One region of the Tersicoccus mangrovi genome, then DNA from elsewhere that is predicted to be linked to it. Evidence: predicted binding sites of a transcription regulator. Region 1 holds the regulator's gene; the other holds the start of a gene.
What was found. The regulator LexA, encoded in region 1, represses DNA repair genes until DNA is damaged. The targets are predictions, from matches to a motif close to TCGAACANNTGTTCGA.
Positions count from the first base shown of each region.

Region 1 (11,879 bases):
GGCCAGCGTGGTGCCGCGCACGTCGAGGCCGACGGCGATCGCGTCGCCGTACTTCTCGATCGCGGCCGCGGTCCATTCCGGGTTCTCGAGGGCGGCGGTGCCGAGGTTGACCCGGGTGGCGCCGAGCTCGAGGGCCTGGTCGAGGGAGGCGTCGTCGCGGATGCCGCCGGACAGCTCGATCTTCACGTCGAGGTTCTCGACGACCCGGGCCAGCAGGTCCCGGTTGGAGCCGCGGCCGAAGGCGGCGTCGAGGTCGACGAGGTGCACCCACTCGGCGCCGGCGTCCTGCCACTGCCGGGCGGCGTCGACCGGGTCCCCGTACGCGGTCTCGCTTCCGGCCTCGCCCTGGACGAGCCGCACGGCCTGCCCGTCGGCGACGTCGACCGCCGGCAGCAGGACCAGCCGGTGCTCGCTCGTGCCGGCCGTCTCGGCGGGGGCCTCGGCGGCAGGGCCCTCGGGGGTGGTGCTCATGCGTGTCCTCGTCTTCTCCGGCGGATGCCGGTCGTGGTGCTCGTCGTGCTCGTGGTGCTCGGCGCGCTCGTGGTGCTCGTGGAGGTCGGGGTGCCACAGCGGGCGGGGCGGCTCCCGAGTCCCGCGCCCCCTACAGCGTGCCGAGCCAGTTGCTCAGCAGCTGCGCGCCGGCGTCGGCGGACTTCTCGGGGTGGAACTGGGTGGCCGAGAGCGGGCCGTTCTCCACCGCGGCGATGAACGGGCCGCCGTGCCGGCTCCACGTGACGCGCGGCGGCGCCATGGCGGGGATGGTCACGTCGAACGCCCACTCCTGGACCCCGTAGGAGTGCACGAAGTAGAAGCGCTCGTCGGCCAGGCCCGCGAAGAGGGTGCTGTCGGCGGGGGGTTCGACGGTGTTCCAGCCCATGTGCGGGACGACGTCGGCGGCGAGCCGCTCGACGGTGCCGGGCCACTCCCCCAGGCCGGCGGTCGGCACGCCGTGCTCGACGCCGCGGTCGAACATCACCTGCATGCCGACGCAGATGCCGAGGACCGGCCGGTTGCCCGCGATCCGCCGCCCGATCAGGCGGGGCGCGTCGACCGCCCGCAGGCCGGTCATGACGGCCTCGAACGCGCCGACGCCCGGGACGACGAGGCCCGCGGCCTCGGTCACGTCCGCCGGGTCGCGGCTGAGGGTGACGTCGGCGCCGACGCGTTCCAGGGCACGCACGGCCGAGCGGATGTTCCCGGATCCGTAGTCCAGGACGGTGACGCTGGGTCTGCCGCTCACAGGGCGCCCTTGGTCGAGGGAATGCCGCTCACCCGCGGGTCGGGCTCGACGGCGACACGCAGCGCGCGGGCGAGCGCCTTGAACTGGGCCTCGACGATGTGGTGCGGGTCGCGGCCGCCGAGCACCGTCATGTGCAGGCAGATGTGCGCGTGCAGCGCGATGGCCTCCAACACGTGCCGGGTCAGGGAGCCGGTGAAGTGGCCGCCGATGAGGTGGTACTCCTGGCCGGCGGGCTCGCCGGTGTGCACGAGGTAGGGGCGGCCGGAGATGTCGACGACGGCCCGGGCGAGGGCTTCGTCCAGCGGCACGGTGGCCTCGCCGAAGCGGCGGATGCCGGCCTTGTCGCCGAGTGCCTCGCGCAGCACCTCGCCGAGCGTGATGGCGACGTCCTCGACCGTGTGGTGCACGTCGATGTGGGTGTCGCCGCTCGCCTGGACCGTCAGGTCGATCAAGGAGTGCTTGGCCAGCGCGGTCAGCATGTGGTCGTAGAACGGCACGGTCGTGTCGATCCGGGCCTCACCCGTGCCGTCGAGGTTGACCTCGACCGTCACGGACGACTCGCTCGTCGTGCGTTCGCGGCGGGCGGTCCGGGATGGGGTGCTCATGGCAGTCCTTCGTGGTCACGCAGATGGTGACGGGGTCGGAGGGGACGGGTCGAGTCTAGCGAGCGGTCCCGCGGACACTCCGTGGAGCCTGGGCCGGCAGTGTCGGTCGATATCGGGCGACGCCCTCGCACCGTGCCGGTGCGGGTGGCCGGGCTGGCCGGGCTCCCGTGGTCAGGGCGCGGGGACGGCGATGCCGGCGTCGGCCAGCTCCTGCATCCGGTCGAGGAAGGCGCTGGTCTCGGCCTCGGTGCCGGCACTGACCCGCAGCCGGCCGTGCAGGCCGATGTCGCGGATGATGACGCCGGCGTCGAGCAGGCCGTGCCACACCGCCTCCGGATCCTGCAGCGGGCCGAAGAGGACGAAGTTCGAGTCCGACGGAGTGGGCGTCAGCCCGAGCCGGTCCAGACCGTCGACGATGCGGTCCCGCTGGGCCTTGATGTCCTCGACGGTGGCGAGCAGCGCGTCGGCGTGGGCGAGGGCCGCCAGGGCCACCGCCTGGGTGACGGCCGAGAGGTGGTACGGCAGCCGGACGAGGCGCAGCGCGTCCGTGACCTCGGGGGCGGCGGCCATGTAGCCCAGGCGCGTGCCGGCCATGCCGAAGGCCTTGCTCATGGTGCGCGAGATGATCAGGCGTTCCCGGCCCGGCAGCAGCTCGAGGGCGCTGGGCGTGCCGGTGTGGGCGAACTCAGCGTAGGCCTCGTCGACGATCACCATGGATCGGGTGGCCTCCGTCGCCGCGTAGACCGCCTCGATGACATCGAGGCCGGTGGACGTGCCCGTGGGGTTGTTCGGGCTGCAGACGATGACGACGTCCGGAGCGTGCTCCCGCACCTGGGCCGCGGCGGACTCGGCGGTGAGCGTGAAGTCCGCCTCCCGGGTCCCGGCGATGTAGCCGGTGTCGGTCCCCGCGGCCAGGAGCGGATACATGGAGTACGTGGGCGGGAAGCTCATCAGCGTCCGGCCGGGCCCGGCGAACGCCTGGAGGATCTGCTGCAGCACCTCGTTGGACCCGTTCGCCGCCCACAGCCGATCCGCGGTCAGCCCGTGCCCGAGGTAGCGGGCCAGACTCTCGCGCATCGTGGTGAACTCCCGGTCGGGGTACCGGTTGAGGGTCTCGAGGGTGCCCTCGACGCCCGTGACGATCGCCTCCCGCACGGCCGTCGGCAACGGATGCGTGTTCTCGTTGACGTTCAGTTGGATCGGCACGTCGATCTGCGGTGCCCCGTAGGGGACGGTACCCCGCAGATTCTCGCGCAGCGGCAGCGCGTTCAGGCGCTCCAGTCGTTCCTCGGCGCTCGTGGGATTCACCGTCCCAGTCTAGGAAAGCCGCCCGGGCGCCCGCGAATCGCCGTTGTCGTGATCCCGCACGCGGGCTGCGCGCGGGAGACTCACAGCGCGCCGGCCACGGGCAGCGCCCCCACTCACGGCGCGAGACGCCCGTCAGGAGCCGAGCGGAATGTAGAGCTTGCGGCCGGCGTCGATGTGGTCCCCGCTCAACCCGTTGAGGCTGACGATCTTCGCGACGACGTCCCGGGTGTCACGCCCGTGCGCGTTCTCGGCCGCCACCTGCCACAGGGACTGACCCGGCTGGACCGTCACCTGCACGGCGGGCGTCGACGGCACCTGCCGGACTCCTTGTTCGGCCGCCGCCGGCGCCGTCGTGAACACCCCGACCACCGTCAGCAGGACGGCCACGGCGAGCAGCACCGGCAGGCCGACGAAGACGAGCCGGCCCCGCCGCGTCAGATGCAGCGGCGACCGCGACACGCGGCGGGACGCGGCGGCAGCAGGGACCACGGCCGGACGCGCCGCGGTCGGATGCGCCGCACCAGCCGGACGCGCAGCGGCGACACGGGCCGGGGCGGTCCGCGCAGCCGCCGCCTGTGCGACGCGCGGACGGACGGCCCGCAGAGGAGCGGGTGCCGGACGCCGGACGCTGCGGACCGCGGGCCGCGCTGCGGTGGCAGCCGCGCGCGGGCTGCGGTGGAGAGACAGGGTGAAGCTCGGTGCGTGCAGGACGTGGGTCGACATGCCAGCCTCCTCGGTCGGGGACCCGGGATGCATCCGCCGCGGCCGTTCACCGCGTTCGAACACATCTTCGAATCTGTTCTGGTCCATTTCTAGCACTGATCATCGAACGATGTCGAGACTCGCTAGAACATGTGTTTGAAAACGCTCCCCTGCTCCCCTACCGTGAGGCGCAGGGAGCCGGTTTGGTTCCCAGTGCACCAACCGCCACCGACAGAACTGCCGAGAGCCGATTCCGCCACCGCTCGTGGGCCGTGACATCGGGACCGTGAGAGGACAGACCGACGTGCAGCGAAGCGCAGGGACCCGGGGCCTGACCGCCCGTCAGCAGAAGATCCTCGAGACCATCCAGCGCTCCGTCACGGCCAAGGGCTATCCGCCGTCCATGCGGGAGATCGGCGACACCGTCGGGCTGGCCAGCCTCTCGAGCGTCACGCACCAGCTGGGCCAGCTCGAGCGCCTCGGCTACCTGCGCCGCGACCCCAAGCGACCGCGCGCCATGGAGGTGCTCATCCCCCTGACGCTGGCCGAGGAGCCCGTTCCCGCCGGCGACGCCGACGCGGCCGTACTCGCTCCCACGCCGCTGGCCCCGTCGGCCACCGACACCGCGATGGTCCCGCTCGTGGGGCGGATCGCCGCCGGTGGCCCGATCCTGGCCGACCAGCAGGTCGAGGACGTCATGCCGCTGCCGCGCCGCCTCGTCGGGCATGGGGAACTGTTCATGCTGCAGGTCGCCGGTGACTCGATGATCGACGCGGCCATCTGCGACGGCGACTGGGTCGTGGTGCGGCGGCAGAACGCCGCGGAGAACGGCGACATCGTGGCCGCGCTGCTCGACGACGAGGCGACGGTCAAGACCTTCCGGCAGCGCGACGGCCACACCTGGCTGCTCCCCCAGAACACCCAGTACGAGCCGATTCTCGGCGACCACGCCACCGTGATGGGCAAGGTCGTCTCCGTGGTGCGCGCGCTCTAGTCACTCGGGCGCGAGGCGCTCGGCCCCTCGCGCGAAGTTCCGCGAGCTCAGCTCGCCGCCTCAGCTCCCGACGTGTTCGTCGCGGCACCGGCATCGGCCGCCGCGAGCCGCTCCAGTGCGGCCAGGGCCACGTCGCGGTCCGTCGTGGTCCAGAACGGCGGCAGCGACGCCCTCAGGAAACCGCCGTAGCCCGCCGTCGCGAGCCGCGAGTCCAGGACGGCGACGACACCGCGATCCCCGCGGCTGCGGATCAACCGACCCGCCCCCTGAGCGAGGCGCACGGCGGCATGGGAGGCCGCGACGGCCATGAAGCCGTTGCCGCCGGCCCCGGCGACCGCACGGGTGCGCGCCGTCGAGAGCGGGTCGTCCGGCCGGGGGAACGGGATCTTGTCGATGACGACGAGCCGGCACGCGGGCCCGGGCACGTCGACGCCCTGCCACAGCGACATGGTGCCGAACAGGCAGGTGTCGGGATCCGCGGCGAACTGCTCGATGAGCGCCGCCGTGCTGCCCTCCCCCTGGCACAGGATCGGCACGTCGAGCTTCTCGCGCAGCACGTCGGCCGCCTGCTCGGCGGCGCGGCGGGCCGAGAACAGTCCCAGGGCGCCACCGCCGGACGCCCGGATCAAAGCCTCCAGCTCCTCGAGGGCGGCCGGGGAGATGCCCTGCGAGGGCCGCGGCAGGTGCTTGGCCACGTAGAGCACGCCCTGGCGCGGATAGTCGAACGGGGAGCCGACGTCGACGCCGGTCCAGGCCGGAGCGCCGGCGCCCTGCAGCCCGAGCGCGCCGGCGACGGGCTCGAACGCGGCGCCGATGGCCAGGGTCGCGGACGTGAGCACGACGGTCCGGTCGGCGAACAGGCCGTCGCGCAGGCGCCCGGCCACCGAGAGCGGCGCGATCGTCAGGGTCGCGGGATCGGTCGGGTCCGCCTCGGCGTAGCCGGTCTGCGGCGACCAGTGCCCCGGGCGGGAGACCCACACCGCGTCGCTGGCGGGCGCGGCGGCGAGCAGGCGCTCGGCCACGTCGTGCACCTGGGTGAGGCGGGAGCGGGCCATCTGCCGGCCGCCGTCGGCCGCCGCGCCCTGCGTGGGCTTCGAATCGGAGAGCGCGGCGCGGGTCGCGGCCAGCATCCGGTTGACGGCGGTCGCCGCCTCCTCGTCGAGTCCGCGCGCGAGCAGCCCGGTCGGGGCGGTCGCCAGGGCGGCGTCGAAGCCGTCGGCGGCCTCGTGCAGGGCGGTGACGTCGATCGCAGTGTGGCGGCGCGCGGCGGTCGCGGCGGTGTGCACCATCGTGGAGGAGAGCTGACCGGTCACAGCGCCGGTCACCCGGTCGGCCAGTTCGTGGGCCTCGTCGATGACGGCGACGTCGTAGTCCGGCAGCACGGCCAGGCCCTCGAAGGCGTCGATCGCGAGCATCGCGTGATTGGTGACGACGACGTCGGCCTCGGCGCCGCGCTGCCGGGCCCGCTCGCTGAAGCACTCGGCGGCCACGGGGCACCGCTGCGCGCCGATGCACTCCATGGCGCTGACCGACACCTGGCGCCACGCGCGTTCGGACACGCCAGGGCGCAGCTCGTCGCGGTCCCCGGTGTCGGTCTTCTCGGCCCACTCCCGCAGGCGGGTGATCTCCCTGCCGAGCGCGCTGATCGGGCCGTCGGCGCGCCCGGTGTCGTTGCGGGAGGCCCCCGGGTGCGGGGCGGCCGTGTCCGCTGCGAGGCTGAAGAGGGTGTCGGCCGGGTCCTCCTCGGCGGGGAAGCCGCCGTCGAGCTTGTGCCGGCACACGTAGTTGCCGCGCCCTTTGACGAGGGCGACGTCGATCGGCCGGTCCAGTTCGGGTGCGAGGGCGTCGAGCAGCCGGGGCAGGTCACGGCCGACGATCTGGGACTGCAGGGCGAGCGTCGCGGTGGCCACGAGCACGGGCCGGTCCGCGTCGAGGGCGTGCCGGATCAGCGGGACCAGGTACGCCAGGGACTTGCCGGTGCCGGTGCCCGCCTGCACGAGCAGGTGCCGACCGTCGGCGATCGCCGACTCGACGTGCTCGAGCATCGCGCGCTGCCCGTCGCGGCGCTCACCGCCCAGACCGGCGACCGCGGCGTCGAGCAGCGCGGTCGCCGAGGCGGTCGGGCCGGCGTCGGCGGCGCCCGCATCGGCCCGCCCCTTGCCGCGCTGGTCGGTACCGCGTTGGGCCTTCCCGGTGCGCGGGGCGGCGTCGGCGCTCACGCGGTCACGACGAACGGGTCGAGCAGGGGCCGCAGCCCGGCCCGCACCCGCACGGTCAAGCGCGTCCCGTCGGGATCGTGGTGCAGGGTGACGATCTGCGCGTCCGGCCCGTGCAGTCGCGAGAGGACGTCGCCCCGCTCGTACGGGACGAGCAGGTCGAGCGCCTGGTCCGGCCGCGGGATCGTGGCGGCGATCCGTTCCTTCAGCTCGGCAATGCCCTTCCCGGTGCGGGCGGAGACGACGATGCTCGACGGCTCGCGCCGGCGCAGCCGCTCGAGGGTGAACTCGTCGGCGGCGTCCGCCTTGTTCAGGACGATGATCTCCGGGATGTCCCGCGCGTCGACCTCGGCGAGGACCTCGCGGACCGCGGCGATCTGCCCCTCCGGGTCGGGGTGCGAGGCGTCGACGACGTGCAGGATGACGTCCGCGTCGGCGACCTCCTCGAGCGTGGACCGGAACGCCTCGACGAGCTGGGTGGGCAGGGACCGGACGAAACCGACGGTGTCGGCGAGCGTGTAGCCGATGCCGTCGTCGGTCTCGGCCTTGCGCACGGTCGGGTCCAGGGTCGCGAACAGGGCGTTCTCGACGAGCACACCGGCGTCGGTGAGCCGGTTCAGCAGCGAGGACTTGCCGGCGTTGGTGTACCCGGCGATGGCGACCGAGGGCACCTCGTTGCGGCGCCGATTGCCGCGCTTGGTCACCCGGGCCGGTTCCATCGCCGCGATCTGGCGGCGCAGCTTGGCCATGCGCGTGCGGATGCGGCGCCGGTCCAGCTCGATCTTCGTCTCACCGGGACCACGGGAGCCGATACCGCCACCGGCGACGCCCACGCGCCCACCGGCCTGCCGGGACATCGACTCGCCCCAGCCACGCAGGCGCGGCAACAGGTACTCCAGCTGCGCGAGCTCGACCTGCGCCTTGCCCTCGCGCGACTTGGCGTGCTGGGCGAAGATGTCGAGGATCAGGGCCGTCCGGTCGATGACCTTGACCTTGACGATGTCCTCGAGCCCACGCCGCTGGGACGGGGAGAGCTCGGAGTCGACGACGACGGTGTCGGCGCCGGACGATGCGACGATGGCGCGCAGTTCCTCCGCCTTGCCGGAGCCGAGGAAGGTGCCGGGATCCGGCGTCAGGCGGCGCTGGACGATGCCGTCGAGCACCTCGGAGCCGGCGGTCTCGGCGAGCGCGGCGAGTTCGCGCAGGGAGTTCTCGGCGTCCGCGGCGGTGCCGGCGGTCCACAGGCCGGCGAGCACGACGCGCTCGAGGCGCAACTGCCGGTACTCGACCTCGGTGACGTCCTCGAGTTCGGTGGACAGCCCCGCGACGCGGCGGAGTGCGCGCCGATCGGCGCGGTCGTCCTGGTCGCCGTCGTAGTCGGTGCGGTCCTCCTGACCCTCGGCGAGGGCCAGGGCACGGCGGTCGAGGATGCGGTCGGCCGTGTTGTTGCCGGCCGCGTGGTTCCCGGCGGTGTTGTTGCCGGCTGCGCCGGGGTTGCCGTTGCGGTGGGTGCGGCCACCGGCGTCGGTGACGGCGTCCTCCCGGGCCAGGATGCGATCGATGACGCCCTGCATGTCCTCGGGACCCAGTTCGCGGGCCGGAGTGGACGTGGTGGGCTGTCGGGGGTGGGTCATGGTCTCCTTGATGCTCTGCCGTCCGGCGCATCCGCGATTCGTCGTGATGAGGTTCGTGGCGGTGCAGCCGGGTATCTCCATGGTAGTCGCCACCCCGTCGGACGGGACGGATTCTCCACAGGCGTCAACGTCGACGCCGGCGGGTCTCTTCCCGGTCCTTCCACGCCGTCGGGCGGATCGCGCCGCCCGGCCGCGTCCGGCGTCGCCCGGGTGGATCGCTACGCTGGGACCGATGTCCGAGCACTACTTCTCCGCGCAGCCCTCCGGCCCCCTGACGGTCCGCCCCGTGACCGTCACCCTGGCCGATCGCACGGTCACCGTCAGCACGGCCGGCGGTGTCTTCAGCCCCGACGCCGTCGACAAGGGCACCGCCGTGCTGCTCAAGCACGCCCCCGAGCCGCCGGCCACCGGGCGCTTCCTCGACCTCGGCTGCGGATGGGGGCCGATGGCGCTCACGCTCGCGCTGCGCTCCCCCGAGGCCGACGTCGTCGCCGTCGATGTCAACACGCGGGCGCTCGAGCTCGTGCGGCGCAACGCCGCGACGCTCGGGCTGGACCGGATCCGTGCCGCCGAGCCGGACGAGGTGCCCGCCGGCGAGGAGTTCGACCTGATCTGGTCCAACCCTCCGATCCGGGTGGGCAAGGCCGTGCTGCACGACCTGCTGACCACCTGGGTGCCGCGGCTGGCGCCGGGCGGGACGGCGCTGCTCGTCGTGCAGAAGAACCTCGGCGCGGACTCGCTGCAGCGCTGGCTCAGCGACACCCTGTCCGAGCGACACGGCGACGCGTTCACGGTGGACCGCGCCACCACCGACAAGGGCTTCCGGCTCATCGAGGTCGTCCGCGCCGACTGAGAGCTGCTTCGGGCTGTCGCGTCGGAGACCGATCAGAGCGTCGGAGACCGATCAGAGCAGGTCGACGCGTCCCACCAGCACCGCCGGACCGCTCAGTTCGACGTGCTCGGTGCCGTCCGCCGCGGGGGTGAACGCCACGCCGACGACGCCACCCGGGACGGCGACGGTGTACCGGTCGGGCGCGCCCGTGCCGGCCCAGAAGCGGATGGCCGCGGCCGCGGCACAGGCTCCGGTGCCGCACGACTGGGTCTCCCCCACGCCGCGCTCGTGCACCCGCATCGCCAGGGCGGCGACGCCGTCGGCAGCCACGAGCGGGTCGGCCGGCACGACGAACTCGACGTTGGTGCCGGCGGGCGGCAGCGGGTCGACGCTCGGCGCGCGCACGAGTGCGAGCGCGTCCAGCTCGTCGGTCGAGGCGAGCGCGACGACGGTGTGCGGGTTGCCCATGCTGATGGAGACGGCGGGCCGGTCGACGTCGACGCCGTTCGTGCGCACCAGCGCGTCGGTGCCCCGCTCCTGCGCGGTGGCCGCGTCGATGAGGGTCCACGGTCCCATGTCCACGGCGTACCCGCCGTCGACGACCCGGACGTACTTGACGCCGGCGCGGGTGCCGACGGGCAGCACCTGGCCGGGCTCGACGGTGGCCAGGCCCTCGCGGCGCACGAACTCGGCGAATACCCGGACCCCGTTGCCGCACATCTCCGACAGGGAACCGTCCGCGTTGCGGTAGTCCATGAACCACTCGGCGGCCGGCTCGGCCTCGAGCAGCGCACGGCCCTCGGGCAGCAGGCGGGACGGGACGGCGCGGATCATCCCGTCGGCGCCGATACCGCGGTGGCGGTCGCACAGGGCGGCCGCGGTGGGCTCGTCCACGGGGCGGGTGCCGTCGGGATCCGCAAGGAGGACGAAGTCGTTGCCGGTGCCGTGACCCTTGGTCAGGGTGACGCCGGCCCAGCGCTCCGCGGCGCGGGCCAGGACGTCGTCGTGCACCGCGTTCGGCGACGGTGCCGCCGCGGAATCGGCGTCGGGCGTGGCAGAGGCCGGCGTGGCGGAGGGCATGGTTCCAGCGTAGCGCCCGGGCCTTCCCGCCGGCTCGTGGAGGGACGTCCGCATCGGACTTCTCGGGGGGAGCAGTCGCGGACGGGGTCAGCGCAGGTGCGCGAGGGCGGCGTCGAGGAGGCCGGCCCGATCGGTGCGGTCGACGTCGAGCCAGTGGAGGCGCGGGTCGGCGCCGAACCACGTGCGCTGCCGCTTGGCGAACCGCTGGGTGGCGGTGACGGTATCGGCGATCGCATCCGCTTCGGTCATCGTGCCGTCGGCGACGGCGAGGAACTGGGCGTAGCCGATGGCGCGGGAGGCGGTGCGGCCGTGCCGCAGGCCGGCGGCGTCGAGCCGCGCGACCTCCTCGGCCAGACCCTGCTCGACCATCGCGTGCACGCGGGCGTCGAGCCGGTCCCGCAGCGCCGGGGTCGGCAGTCGCAGCCCGAGCTGGACGGTGGGACGCACGTACTGGCGGTCGGGCATGAAGGAGCTGAACGTCCGGCCCGTGAATTCGTGCACCTCGAGGGCCCGGATCACGCGGCGCGCATCGTGCAGGCGTCCCGCGGCGACCGGGTCGACGGCGGCCAGGCGGGTGCGCAGCGCGTCCAGCCCGGAGGCCTCGGCCTCCGCCTCGAGGCGCGCCCGGATCGCGGGATCGGTACCGGGCAGCTCCAGCCGGTCCAGGGCCGCCCGCACGTATAGCCCCGAGCCACCGACGAGGACGACGCGGTGACCGCGCTCGGTGATCTCGTCGATCGCGGCGCGGGCCTGCTGCTGATAGGTCGCGACGGAGGCCTCGTCGGTCACGTCGAGCACGTCGAGCAGGTGGTGCGGGACGCCTCGCCGCTCGCCGACCGGCAGCTTCGCGGTGCCGACGTCCATACCGCGGTAGAACTGCAGCGCGTCGGCGTTGACGATCTCGCCGTCCAGCGCGAGGGCCAGGTCCACGGCGAGGTCGGACTTGCCGGTGCCGGTCGGCCCGACGACGGCGATGACCGGCGGCCGCTCCGTCATCGCCCGCTCACGGCCGGCAGCTCAGGACGGGCTGTTCACGACGGGCACGCCCAGCGGCGTGGTCACGGCCGGCGGGCACGACGCTCAGGCCCGGCCGGGCAGCCCGGGCATGCCCAGCGCAACGGCGCCGGCCCGGCCGTTCGCCGCGCCGGCCGACGCCGGGACGGGCACACCGCACGACTCGGCCTGGGCGCGGTCCCACGCGGCGCCGGCGCGGGTGCGGCGCAGGGCGTACTGGTCGGCCACGGGGTCGGCGATGAGGTGGTACGGCG
Region 1 is NZ_JBAJMW010000009.1:76,370-88,248, forward strand. It holds gene priA (bifunctional 1-(5-phosphoribosyl)-5-((5-phosphoribosylamino)methylideneamino)imidazole-4-carboxamide isomerase/phosphoribosylanthranilate isomerase PriA) at 1-471, opposite strand, end outside; gene hisH (imidazole glycerol phosphate synthase subunit HisH) at 602-1,240, opposite strand; gene hisB (imidazoleglycerol-phosphate dehydratase HisB) at 1,237-1,845, opposite strand; gene V6N00_RS15675 (histidinol-phosphate transaminase) at 2,017-3,153, opposite strand; gene V6N00_RS15680 (LysM peptidoglycan-binding domain-containing protein) at 3,286-3,612, opposite strand; gene lexA (transcriptional repressor LexA) at 4,133-4,849, shown strand; gene V6N00_RS15690 (ATP-dependent DNA helicase) at 4,897-6,951, opposite strand; gene hflX (GTPase HflX) at 7,065-8,699, opposite strand; gene V6N00_RS15700 (class I SAM-dependent methyltransferase) at 8,932-9,552, shown strand; gene dapF (diaminopimelate epimerase) at 9,604-10,611, opposite strand; gene miaA (tRNA (adenosine(37)-N6)-dimethylallyltransferase MiaA) at 10,699-11,607, opposite strand; gene miaB (tRNA (N6-isopentenyl adenosine(37)-C2)-methylthiotransferase MiaB) at 11,692-11,879, opposite strand, start outside.

Region 2 (11,879 bases), on a different contig from region 1:
GCCCGACCTGCAACCGGGGCGAGTCCGCCACCCAGTTCCAGTGGATGACCGACTACTCGGACCAGTCGGAGGAGGACATCGTGGCCGCCGCCGGCTACCGGGCGTGCACCACCTGCTACCCGTCCGCCCCGATCGGCGACAAGCACACCCTGCCCACCAAGATGCTCTCCCACGACGAGGTCTCCAAGGAGGCGGCCCGGCGCGAGCGAGAGGCCAAGGCCGTCGAGAAGGCCCACGCCAAGGCCGCCAAGGCGATCGCCGGCCCCGACGGCGGCCCCCTGGTCCTTATCGCCCCGCACCCGAACGGCTGGAACGAGACCGAGTCGTTCACGACCGAGGCCTCAGCGGTGCAGTGGCTGGTCGGCGAGCACGTGGACAACGCCCGCCACGCCCAGCGAGGCGACCACCAGTACGTCGCCGACGTCGAGGAGGCCCAGCGGCTGCTCGTGGACGCCCTGGTCGCCAAGCACGGCACCAGCCGGGAGGAGCAGGAGGAGATCATCGCCAAGAAGGTCGCGGCGAAGAAGAAGCGCGAAGGCGTAGCCTGACCCCCGCCGGGGGGTCAGGCTCAGTTGCTGAGCCAGTCCCGGATGTGCGCCATGACCGCTTCCGGTCGCGGCGCCGTGGCGTAGACGCGGATCTCCTTGTAATCCTCGTGCTCGAGCGCCAGGGGCGGCAAGGGGTCCTCGCGCAGGCGCACGACGCGGAACCCAGCCGCCAGCAGGTCGGCGGTCTTGCTCTGGTCGACCAGCACTTTCGCCGCGGCCGCGTGCCAGTAGGCGCCGTCGTACTCGATCACCACGGTGCGGCCATCGACGTCAGCGCTGATGTCCGCCGTCCAGGACTTCCTCGTCTCGAACGCCTCGTCCCGGATGAGCGCGCCGGAGCGCGCACCGGGGAACACCTCGGCAGCGGCGGCGTGGTGCGCCAGCTCGACCTTGGACTTGCCGGCCTGCCGGCACTCGGGGCACTCGGCTCCGTTGGACCGGGCACTCAGCGACTGCTGCCACACGTGCGCGGGGTCGGTGGCGCACACCCAGGCAGGGACGAAGGACGTCTTCGCGTGGGGCCGCACCTGCCAGGGCGTGAGCGGGTTCGCCGAGCTCCACTCGGCGGCCAGGCCCGGATCCTGCCATGCGAGCGAGCCGAGAATGGTGCCGCAGCTGGGGCAGTGGAGCCTGGCGTATTTGTCGCGGGAGCGAGGACTCTCCTGCCACTCGTGCCCGCAGCACTCCGCCTTCCACCACAACACCCGCTTCGAGTCCCACACCACCTTGTCGGGGGTGAGCTTGCCGTTGAGCGTGGGGTGCCACTGGGAGGCGATCTCGGGCAGGATGTCGGCCAGCCAGTCCTTCTGCGCTTGGCGGGTGCGGGCGGAGCGGCAGCTGGGGCATTCTGCGTCGAGGAACCGCGTCGGGCTGACCCGTGGGTGGTGCCCGGCCGGGCACCGGAACCGTCGGAGCTCGAAGTCTGCGACCATCACTGTCCGGGGGTCGGCGTCGTCCGCCCAGGCGGCGAGCAGCTCAGGGACGTCAGAGATCGGCGTGCGCTTGAGCCGCTCGTACCTCTCTTCCCACTCGGCGTGGCGCCGTTCCTCGCAGTCCGGGCAGGTCGGCCGGAGGGCGGTCATGTCCAGCACCTTCGCTGCGAAGGAGAGCCCGCAGTCGGGGCAGACCCACTGGCACGTGCGGCTCGCGCGCATGGTGACGGTGCGGAAGTCTCTTTCGCTGTTGCGGTCGTGATCCCACCACGCCAGAGCTGCGTGCCCGCTCTCGGACAGGAGCACGCCCGCGCGTCGAGGGCGAGTCGGGTGCTCCGACCTGATGTTCTGAGTCGTCTTGGGCTGTGCCGCGGGGGGCGGGGTGGCTGGGGTGATGCTGGCGCACTTGTGGCCGCCGGTGGCGTCGCTCAGGCGGTTCGCCGTGATCCGGAGGCAGGATCGGCAGCGCACAAGAACCGGGTCGTCCACGTTCAAGCCGTCCTGCATTGCGCTCACCAGCTCGAAGCCCTTCGCGCCCAGGCTCGCGGTCACCTGGTCTGCGGAGAGGACGAACGTCGCGGCGTAGTCGCTGGAGGGCCCGTTGGCGGCCGTCCACTCCGTCCAGTGGCAGATCCGGCAGGTCGCCTCGCCCTGCGCGTTCTTCTCCAGGGTGTAGGCCAGCCTGTAGTGAGCTCGGGAGCCGCAGGTGAGGCAGGTGGTCAGCCGCCAGTCGTCGGGCCCGGTGAACGGCTCGGCTGGCTTCAGTCCTCCAGTGAGGAGGATCAGGTCGATGCAGTCCAAGCAGTAGGCCGGCTTCGAGCGCGTCTTGTAGGCGGCCTCGTTGTCACACCCGCCGGTCGAGCAGATCTGCCCCGTGGCCGTCGGCCTGTTCGTGCTGGTGACGCTCACCATCTCCCCCATCATCCTGATCGTCGCCGTCCTGCTGAGTCAGGGTTCGGCGGCAGATCTCATTATCGGGCCGACGTTCAGCAGGTACCCGGAGGCGGGGCCGGGAACGCCCCGACACCCATCACGGGCACCGGGGCGTTGAGCGTTTCGGGCAGGTGTCAGGCGACGCCGCGGTAGGCGGCCGTCGCGAGCACAGTCAGCTTCTCCCGCTGCTCGGCCAAGGCACGGTCCAGGGTCATCTGTTTGCGCTTGGTCGGGTCCAGGCCGATCGTCTGCTGTCCGTTGACGAAGTAGCGGGTGGTGCCGTCGGGGGCGATCTGGACGCGCGCGGCCCAGTCCGCGGTTTCGGCCCACAGGACCGCTTCGCCGCGAGTAGTGCCGAGCTTCACCCCGTCAGGCAGCTGGCTCTCGATCCTGTCGCGGTACCGGATGCCCTCGATCCCGTCGCGGATGGGGCCCTCGCGGTGGGCGAACCGCAGCCCGGCGACGTCGGGGTGCCAGATCATCCGGTCCCGGGTCTCCCGGGCGAGACTGGTCAGGTTGTGGTGCGCCTCCGCGGCGGTCTTTGTCCCGCTGTACATGGCGACCAGAGCGTCAGCGGTCCGCTCGTGTCCCTCGGCGCTCTGATCGTATTCGAAGTGCGCCTCCCCCTTGGCGTCGATGTGGAAGTCCACGGTGCGGCCGCTGGGCTCGAAGGTCGATTCGGTGTCCGTGACGGTGTGCGTGCCGTCCCGCCAGGTGAACCGAGCCTCCCCGGTCTCGTCGTCGAAGTGGCCGTCGAGCTGCCCGGTCTGCGGCGTGTGCGCGGAGGCGGTGCTCATGGCCTGGGCGTCGACGCGGCCGGTGATCTCCTGTGCCCACAGCTGTGCGTCGGTCAGCTCAGACCCGCCGCCGACGAACACCTCGGTGCCGTCCTCCTCGGTCCGGCCGATGAGCAGTCGTCCGTCCTCGTCGGCCTTGACTCGGATCGCGCCGACGCCGTCGGTGTTCACGGTCAGGGTCCCGTCGGTCCGGTCGTCGTAGCAGTTGCGGAATGTCGCGCCGGAGGCCGTGAGGGCGAGCACGTCGGCGGCGGCGGGCCCGCGCCGGAATGACGGCCCGCGGTCGCGCACCCCGGAGGGCAGGTCCGTGAGGTTGTCGCGGATGTCCCAGACTTCGCGGGCCGGGAAGTCGCCGTCATCGGCGATCCTCTCCACCTCATCGACGACATACCAGTCCCGGTCCGCGGCCGCGCGCAGCCGGTCGGCCACCGCGTTGGCCTGCTCCAGATCGCGGTGCGGATAGCGAGCCTGGTAGCCGGCGACCCGGGCCTCTTCGATCGTGGCCGGGACAGTTGCCGGCGCGGTGGTGATGAGGCTGATGGCGGGCTCGGCGTGGCTGGTGGCGGCGAACTCGCCGCCTTCGGGGACACCTCGCTGGACGCGGGCGCGGACGGTGGTGGTGCTCATGGGGTGGTCGCTCCTAGGCCTGGGATGGTCGGGGGTTGGGGTCTGCGGGGCTCAGTCGTCGGACCAGTTGGCGAGCTCGGTCTCCTCCCAGGCGACCTTCCCGGCGGCCTCGTTGCGCTCGTTCAAGTCGACGCCTTCGCGGTCGGACCAGTGGTGCAGGTCGGTGAGCAGGTCGCGGACGATGATGCGGTCGTCCACCTCCTCGTGCACCCCGTACTGGGTGGCGGCGTAGGCGGTCACGATGTCCTCCCCGCGCTCGGCAGCGGTCTGCTGCTCGGGCCGGTAGGCGAGGGCGGCGTCGATGTCGACGGTGGCGACGTTCCGGTCGAGCTCGTGGTTGTAGTCCGAGTCGATGAAGTCGGCCTCCCCCAGGCACCGGCGCACCTGATAGCCCAGCTCGATCTCGTCGGTCTCGAACTCGACGTCGAGCTCGTTGCCGTCGGCGTCCTGAACGCCTTCCAGGGCGTACTCGTGCCGGTCATCGTCGGGCGCCGTGAAGGTGATGGTCGTCGCCTCCGGGTGCCGGCCACGGATGCTGGCAGCCAGACCCTGGGCCGCCATGACACCGATCCGGGTGCTGTTGGCCTGGGCGATGGCTTCGAGCTGACGGTGCTGGTCGACCGCGTAGCGCGTCGCATCGGCGGCCTGACGCGTCGTTGGGGCGCTCAGGCTGATGGTGGGCTCGCCGTGGCTGGTGGCGGCGAACTCGCCGCCTTCGGGTACGCCCCGCTGGACGCGGGCGCGGGCGGTGATGGCCATCGGGTCTCCTGGATGTCGCGACGGGGTGGTTCACCAGGTCTGTGTACGGCGATCCGCCACTGCGTCACGGCGGTTCAATCGCGCCGTCGCCGGCTGTCGGTTCCCGGTGCTACCGTGATCCGGTAATCGAACATGTGTTCTAATCGGGAGGCTTCGCGATGTCCGTCGTCGTGCAGATCAACACCCTCCCCGACCAAGTCGAACGGGTCGCGATCCCGCTCGCCCCGGTGGCCGTTCCGGCCGGCTTCCCGTCCCCGGCGCAGGACTATTACGACGGTGGCCTGGACCTGAACGAGCACCTCATCCACGACCGGACCTCGACGTTCGTGGTGCGGGTGGCCGGGGACTCGATGACCGGCGCCGGGATCAGCGACGGCGACGAGCTGGTGGTGGACCGGGCCCGCGAACCGGTGGACGGGTCGGTGGTCGTGGCGATCCTCGACGGCGAGCTCACGGTCAAGCGGATGCGCATCACCCGCTTCGGGGTCGTGCTGCAGGCCGAGAACCCCGACTACCCCGACGTGCGCGTGCCCGAGCTGGCAGACCTGTCCATCTGGGGCGTCGCCACCACCTGTCTCCACCACCTCTGATGGGCGATGACCCCCTCCCAGCCGCAGCCGCGGACCGTCCGCCGCTCGGGGCCGGTCACCGCACCGCCCTGGTGGACGTGAACTCCTTCTACGTCTCCTGCGAGAGGGCCTTCGACCCCACCCTGGCTGGGATCCCCGTCGTCGTCCTGTCCAACAACGACGGCTGCGTCGTCGCCAGGAGTGACGAGGTGAAGAAGCTCGGGGTCGACAATGGCACCCCCTGGTTCCAGCTGGCAGCGCGCGCCCGCTCCTATTGGTAGTGCGCGTTATTTGATTTGGCGCTATTTGGCGGACGGGGGATTCTGCACGACTTTCCGTTCTCGTCGCTTGGGAGAGCTGAGAGGATTTTCCGTGAGCTACAGGTACCGGCAGACCTGGTCCGCGCTGCACGAGTCGGGGTCGGGCTGCGCGGCGTCGTGCCTGAGCTCGGCGATGGTGTCTCGGAGCGCTGTGAGCTGGGCGATCTGCTGCTCGATCTCGGCGAGGCGCGCGTCGAGGAGATCGCGCACGTGCTCGCAGGGAGCAGCGCCGCCGTCGCGGATGTCGAGGATCTGGCGGATCTGGGCGAGGGTGAGGCCCGCGGCCTGGCCGCGGTGGACGAAGTCGATCCGGGCGGCCGTCTCGGGCGCGTAGTCGCGGTATCTGGACGGCGTGCGCTCGGCCGGGGGCAGCAGGCCCTGCTCCTCGTAGAACCGCAGCGTCTTCGCCGTCGTTCCCGCCCGCTCGGCGAGTTCCCCGATGCGCATCGCAGGCCCCCTTTTCTTTCGGCAGAAGCCTTCTTGACCTTCCCCTGCACTGGAAGGTCCACTATGGCCGAGAAAGAAGAGAAACCCAAGTGACGGGAGCTGCGATGCCCACGAAGTACGACCTCGCCATCATCGGATCGGGCGGTGGTGCGTTCGCCGCCGCGATCCGCGCGACCACGCTCGGCAAGTCGGTGGTGATGATCGAGCGCGGGACGCTCGGTGGCACCTGCGTGAACACCGGCTGCGTGCCGTCGAAGGCCCTGATCGCCGCGGCCGACGCACGGCACTCCGCGGCCGACGCCGCCGACCGGTTCCCGGGGATCGCGACGACGGCGGGGCCAGTGGACATGCCCGCCCTGATCGCCGGGAAGCAGGCGCTGGTCGAGTCGCTGCGGGGCGAGAAGTACGCCGACGTCGCCGACTCCTACGGTTGGGCCGTCCGCCGCGGCGACGCCGCGTTCGCCGGCACCCCCGACGCACCGGTCCTCCAGGTCGCCGGGGACGACGGGAGCACCGAGACGATCGAGGCCGGGCACTACCTGGTCGCGACCGGCTCTCGGCCGTGGGCCCCGCCGATCGACGGCCTGGACCAGACCGGGTACCTGACCTCGACCACGGCGATGGAGCTGACCGAACTCCCTGAGTCGATGCTGGTGCTCGGCGGCGGCTACGTCGCCCTGGAGCAGGCGCAGCTGTTCGCCCGCCTCGGCTCCCAGGTCACCGTGCTGGTGCGGTCCCGGCTCGCGTCGAAGGAGGAGCCGGAGGTGTCCCGGACACTGCAGGAGGTGTTCGCCGACGAGGGCATCCGGGTGGTCCGCCGCGCGCTGCCGACGCGGGTGTCCCGCGACGCCGCGACCGGGCAGGCCGTCGTCACCGCGGACGTCGCCGGCGGCCGGGAGGAGTTCCGCGCCGACCAGGTGCTCGTCGCCCTCGGACGACGACCGGCCACCGATGGGCTCGGCCTCGACAGGGTCGGGGTCAAGACCGGGGACCTCGGCGAGGTGGTCGTCTCCGACCGGATGCAGTCCTCCCACCCGCGGATCTGGGCCGCGGGCGACGTGACCGGCCACCCCGAGTTCGTCTACGTCGCCGCCCACCACGGCACCCTCGTCGCCGAGAACGCGTTCGCCGACGCCGATCGGGCCGTGGACTACGCCCGACTGCCGAGGGTGACGTTCACCGGCCCGGCGATCGGCGCGGTCGGGATGACCGAGAAGGACGTCGTCGCCGCCGGGATCCGCTGCGACTGCCGCGTCCTGCCCCTGCACCACGTGCCCCGCGCACTGGTCAACCGCGACACCCGCGGCTTCGTCAAGATCGTCGTGGACGCCGACACCGGGAAGATCCTCGGCATCACCGCCGTCGCCAAGGACGCCGGCGAGCTCGCCGCCGCCGGGGTCCACGTGCTCGGCAAGACGGTCGCCGAGGTCGCCGACGCCTGGGCCCCCTACCTGACCATGGCCGAGGGCATCCGGATCGCCGCCAAGGCCTTCACCACCGACCCGTCGCTCCTGTCGTGCTGCGCGTGAACGAACTGGAGGAACCCACGATGTCTGACCTCAGCATGCAACTGCCCGAGCGGCTCAGCCGACTGGGAGAGACCGGCCTGCTCATCCCGCTGCTGCGGCTGCTCGCCGACGGTGACCCCGTCACCGTCCAACAGCTGTCCGTGGCTGCGGGCCGCACGATCGACGAGGTACGGCTCGGACTGGCCGCGATGCAGGACACCGAGTACGACGACCAGGGCCGAATCGTCGGCCAGGGCCTCACGCTGCGCCCTACACCGCACCGGTTCACCGTCGACGGTGAGGAGCTCTACACCTGGTGCGCCCTGGACACCCTCATCTTCCCGGCCCTCCTCGATCGCCCAGCGCGCGTGGAGTCCGTCTCCCCGGCCAGCGGAGAGACGATCCGCGTCACCATCGATCCGGTTGCCGGTGTCACCGGCGTCACACCCCCGAGCGCCGTGGTGTCGCTGGTGAACCTGGAGCAGATCACCTCGATCCGCTCGGCCTTCTGCAACCAGGTGCACTATTTCGCCTCCGTCGACGACGCCACCGGGTGGCTCTCTGAGCATCCCGGTGCCGAGGTGGTGTCGGTGGCCGAGGCCTACCGGATCGGCAACGAGCTCACAACGAGCCTGCTCGACCTGCTTCAGGACGACACCCCGGTGGCCGACGACTGTCCCCGCTGCTGTTGACCCGCGACACAGAAGGATTCGAGAACGCTATGACCTCCAAACACGACGACCGAACGCGAGGCGGTGGCCTACTCCTGGGAGCCGGTGCCGTGCTCCTCATGACGATCTGCTGCGCGCTGCCCGTGCTCATCGCCGGCGGAATGCTTACTGGCATCGGCGGGCTCCTTCTCGGCAACCCGTGGGTGATCGGCGTGGGCATTGCGCTCCTCGCGATCGTGCTGCTCGTCGTCGTCCGCCGCCGAACCCGCCGCGGCCGTGTCGAACCTGACTGCTGCCCGCCCACCGAATCCGCTCACCGCACCGACCCGAAGGGCGAACAGAACCAATGATCAGCTCCCGCGCCCGTCGTTCGCTCGCCACCCTCCTGCTCGCAGGCTCGCTCATCCTGACCGCCTGCGGCACCGTTGATAAGGATCCCGTCTCTGCCGAGACTGCCACCGCCGCGACGGTGACCAGCATCGACGCTCAGCGGATCAGCCTGCCCGCCGCCGGGAAGCCCACCGCGGTGTTCTTCTTCTCCGTCGGCTGCGGCGAATGCGTCGGCGGAGTCCGATCCCTCGGTCAGGCGGCAGCCGCGGCCGAGGAGGCCGGCATCGATGCCCAGTTCCTCGCCGTCGACATGGATCCGCGCGAACCTACCGAGACCATTCAGAGGTTCATGGAGTACGTCGACGCCGTGCATGTCCCCGCCGCCATCGACGAGGGCGCGGCGCTGTCCCAGCGCTTCGGGGTCGCCGCGCTGTCTACACTGATCATCGTCGACAGTGACGGACAGGTGACCTTCCGCGCCACCGACCCCGACGCCGATACGATCGTCTCCGCGCTCCACAAGGCCGGGGCCTGAGCGATGGGCGGCCTCCTCGCCCTTGCCTTCGCCGCCGGGATGATCGCCCCCGTCAATCCCTGCGGCTTCGCGCTGCTCCCGGCCTGGATCACCCATGCGCTGGGCGACGCCGCCTCTTCCTCAGCCCCGGTGCGCCTGCTGCGCGCCCTACGGGCTGGCCTCGCGCTGACGATCGGGTTTGCGGGCACGCTCGCCTTGGCTGGCGTCGCGGTAAGCGCCGGCGCACGGGGCCTGATCCAGGCCGCCCCAGCCCTCGGCCTCGCCGTCGGGATCCTGTTGGTGCTGCTCGGCGGGGCGATGCTAGCCGGACGCTCTATGTCCCTCCGGCTTCCCGGCATACCCGGCCGCGCAATCGAACGGCTGCCCAGCGCCGTGCGCATGGTCGTCTTCGGCGTCGGCTACGCCGCGGCCTCGCTGTCGTGCACCTTCGGCGTACTCCTCGCGGTCATCGCCCAGGCCCAGGCGACAGCCAGTTTCGTCGGGCTGCTCCTCGTCTTCGCCATCTATGCCGCCGGCTCCGCCACCGTCCTGCTGCTTGTCGCCGTGGTCGCCGCCGTAGCCGGTTCTGTGCTGTCCAGGCGGATCGCCGCACTGACACGATTCGTTCCCAAGGTCACCGCCGCCGTCCTGATCCTCACCGGCGTCTACCTGGCTTGGTACTGGTTTCCAGTTGTCGTCGGCGATGCCCCTTCCGCAGGGCGCACCGACGTCGCCGCTGTCTCGGCGACGATATCGAACTGGCTCCAAAGCAACACCGGCGTCATCGCCGGCCTGTCTACCACCGTGGTGCTCATCGTGCTACTAAGCGGATTCCTTCATCAACGCCGTCGGAACTCCGGACGGAGGACCGAGGAGGACTGCTGCGACCCTCAGTCGACGCACTCTCCCGGGGACCGGCCGAGCGTGCCGACCGAGCGGCATTGAGCGGCTCCTGCACGTCAAGGTCATACGACGTGGTTGACCGGAACGACGAACTCGGACACCAGACGCCCTCCCACCCGACGCCGATCATCGGACACGGCGTGGGTGTTGTTCGTGGCCTATGTCGAAGGAGAGCGCGGCCACGATCAAGACGAGTTGACCGCCGAGCAGAATCGGTGCCGCCCGATTCTCACGACGTGACATCCCTGGAAACGTCATCGTCAGATTTCAGTGCAGGACGACTGGGAGGGGCATGCCGACGCGCTCGACGACCGCGGCGGCGTAGGCGGTGCTGTTCGCGCCGATCGCGTTGGACCAGGCGATCGCGGAGGAGATGTCCAGGCCAGTCAGCCGGCTGAGAACGACGGGTGGGAGTTCCTGCGCGAGCGCTATCAGCGCGCCGGTGCGGGCAAGTCGCGGCGGGATGCCGGCAGCGCGGAGCCGGGTATTCAGCGTGTCGGGGGCCATGTGATGCCCGGCCCGGGTTCCGGGATAGACCCACTCCTGTTCGATGCTCTCCACGAACATGCGAGGCGCGGTGCGGTTGCTGGCGGCTCCCGCGGCCGCCGGCGCGAGCTCGGCGGGGAGCACGAGAGGTTCCTGGCCGAGGCGGACGACCACGGCCTGGTCCGTGACGGTGACGTCTTCCGCGCGCAACTGGACGATCTTCGCCGCCCGGACGCCGAACATGAGCATCAGCCCCGCGGCGAGCTTCGTGTGCGGGTTGATGGACGGGTCGGAGGTGACATCGGCGAGCAGCCGCCAGCGTTCCTCGTCGCTCATGGCTTGCGGGCTCAAGGCTCCTGATGGCGGGCGTGGAGCGGTGAGCGGTCGGGATGCGCCGGCCCGTGCGGTCCAGGTCAGGAAGTGGTGCAGGAACGGGCGTCGGCCGCCGGTGAGCCATTCATCGACATCCGCCTGGGTGAGGGACACGAGAGAACCTCCGCGGGTATGGATCCATTCCAGCAGTTCGATGATCCCCGCGATCTCGAGCCGCCGCCAGGACAGCTGGCCTGATCGGGACGGCATCGTGTTGCGGCGCAGTGCGCGCAGGTGTCGCCATCGCGCGTATTGGGTGACGGTGCGCTGTTCACCCGGGTCGGGGATCTCGGCAAGTGCGCTGTCGAGCCAGAGCTCGAACCGGGCGAGCAGCTCGTCCCGCGGTGGGAGCAGCCCGTGGTCGATGAGCACGGACCGAACCGCTCGGGTCTGATACTCCGAGCCGGCCTGGTCGAGGTAGGCGTGAGTGCGCAGGGATGGGGCGGTGAGCACTCGGGTGATCAGCGTGCAGGCGACGGTGCCGCGTTCGAAGGCGTAGACGATCTTCGACGGAGCACCCTGGAACCACCGCTCTCGCAGATGCGCGATGCGTGCATCGGAGGCGGCGAGCTCGTCGGGCACCATCTCCCGGATCATCTGATCGGCTCGGCAACGGGGGCAGAGCTTCGCGATCAGCCGTGTGATGGTCCCGCAGCTGGTGCAGGGGCGGAACGACTCCGGTTGGCGGGGATAGCAGAGCGGGCAGAACGGCCGGCCCTCGATCCGGCCGTTCACTATCCGAGCGTCTCCGCAGCTTGTGCAGGTCTCGATGATCGGCGGAACGCAGGCCCAGCAGAGATAGCCGGAGCCGTCTTCGGTGCGCTTGTGGCGCAGCCGGACCTCCCCGCAGCTCACGCAGGGCTGGCGAGGGTTGGAGCACTGCTCGCAGGCGGCGCGCGCGGTTCCCGGCCAGCGGCATTGCCGCTCGTTCCCGCAGATCGTGCAGGTGTCGACGCTGGCCTTGTCGGAGCAGGGTTTGCAGATCGCTTTCTCGCTGCCGTGGAACAAACAGGGCGCAAGCTCCCCGCAGTCCGTGCAGGTGTCCAGCCGGGAGGAGCTCCGACACGTTGAACACAGCGGGCCCTCCGGGCTGCGGTAGGCGATCAGTCGATGGTTGCCGCAGCTCACGCAGACGGCGTTCTCGTCGGGGAGCTTGTTCGTGC
Region 2 is NZ_JBAJMW010000006.1:133,353-145,231, reverse strand. It holds gene V6N00_RS13255 (hypothetical protein) at 1-548, shown strand, start outside; gene V6N00_RS13250 (zinc-ribbon domain-containing protein) at 569-2,389, opposite strand; gene V6N00_RS13245 (hypothetical protein) at 2,548-3,837, opposite strand; gene V6N00_RS13240 (hypothetical protein) at 3,889-4,596, opposite strand; gene V6N00_RS13235 (LexA family protein) at 4,755-5,186, shown strand; partial or broken gene V6N00_RS13230 (Y-family DNA polymerase) at 5,186-5,437, shown strand; gene V6N00_RS13225 (heavy metal-responsive transcriptional regulator) at 5,543-5,932, opposite strand; gene merA (mercury(II) reductase) at 6,037-7,461, shown strand; gene merB (organomercurial lyase MerB) at 7,482-8,132, shown strand; gene V6N00_RS13210 (hypothetical protein) at 8,222-8,461, shown strand; gene V6N00_RS13205 (TlpA family protein disulfide reductase) at 8,458-8,976, shown strand; gene V6N00_RS13200 (cytochrome c biogenesis CcdA family protein) at 8,980-9,900, shown strand; gene V6N00_RS13195 (hypothetical protein) at 10,126-11,879, opposite strand, start outside.
Region 2: a site for LexA is predicted at 4,723-4,738, ahead of V6N00_RS13235 (LexA family protein). Genes of this name have one in related genera too.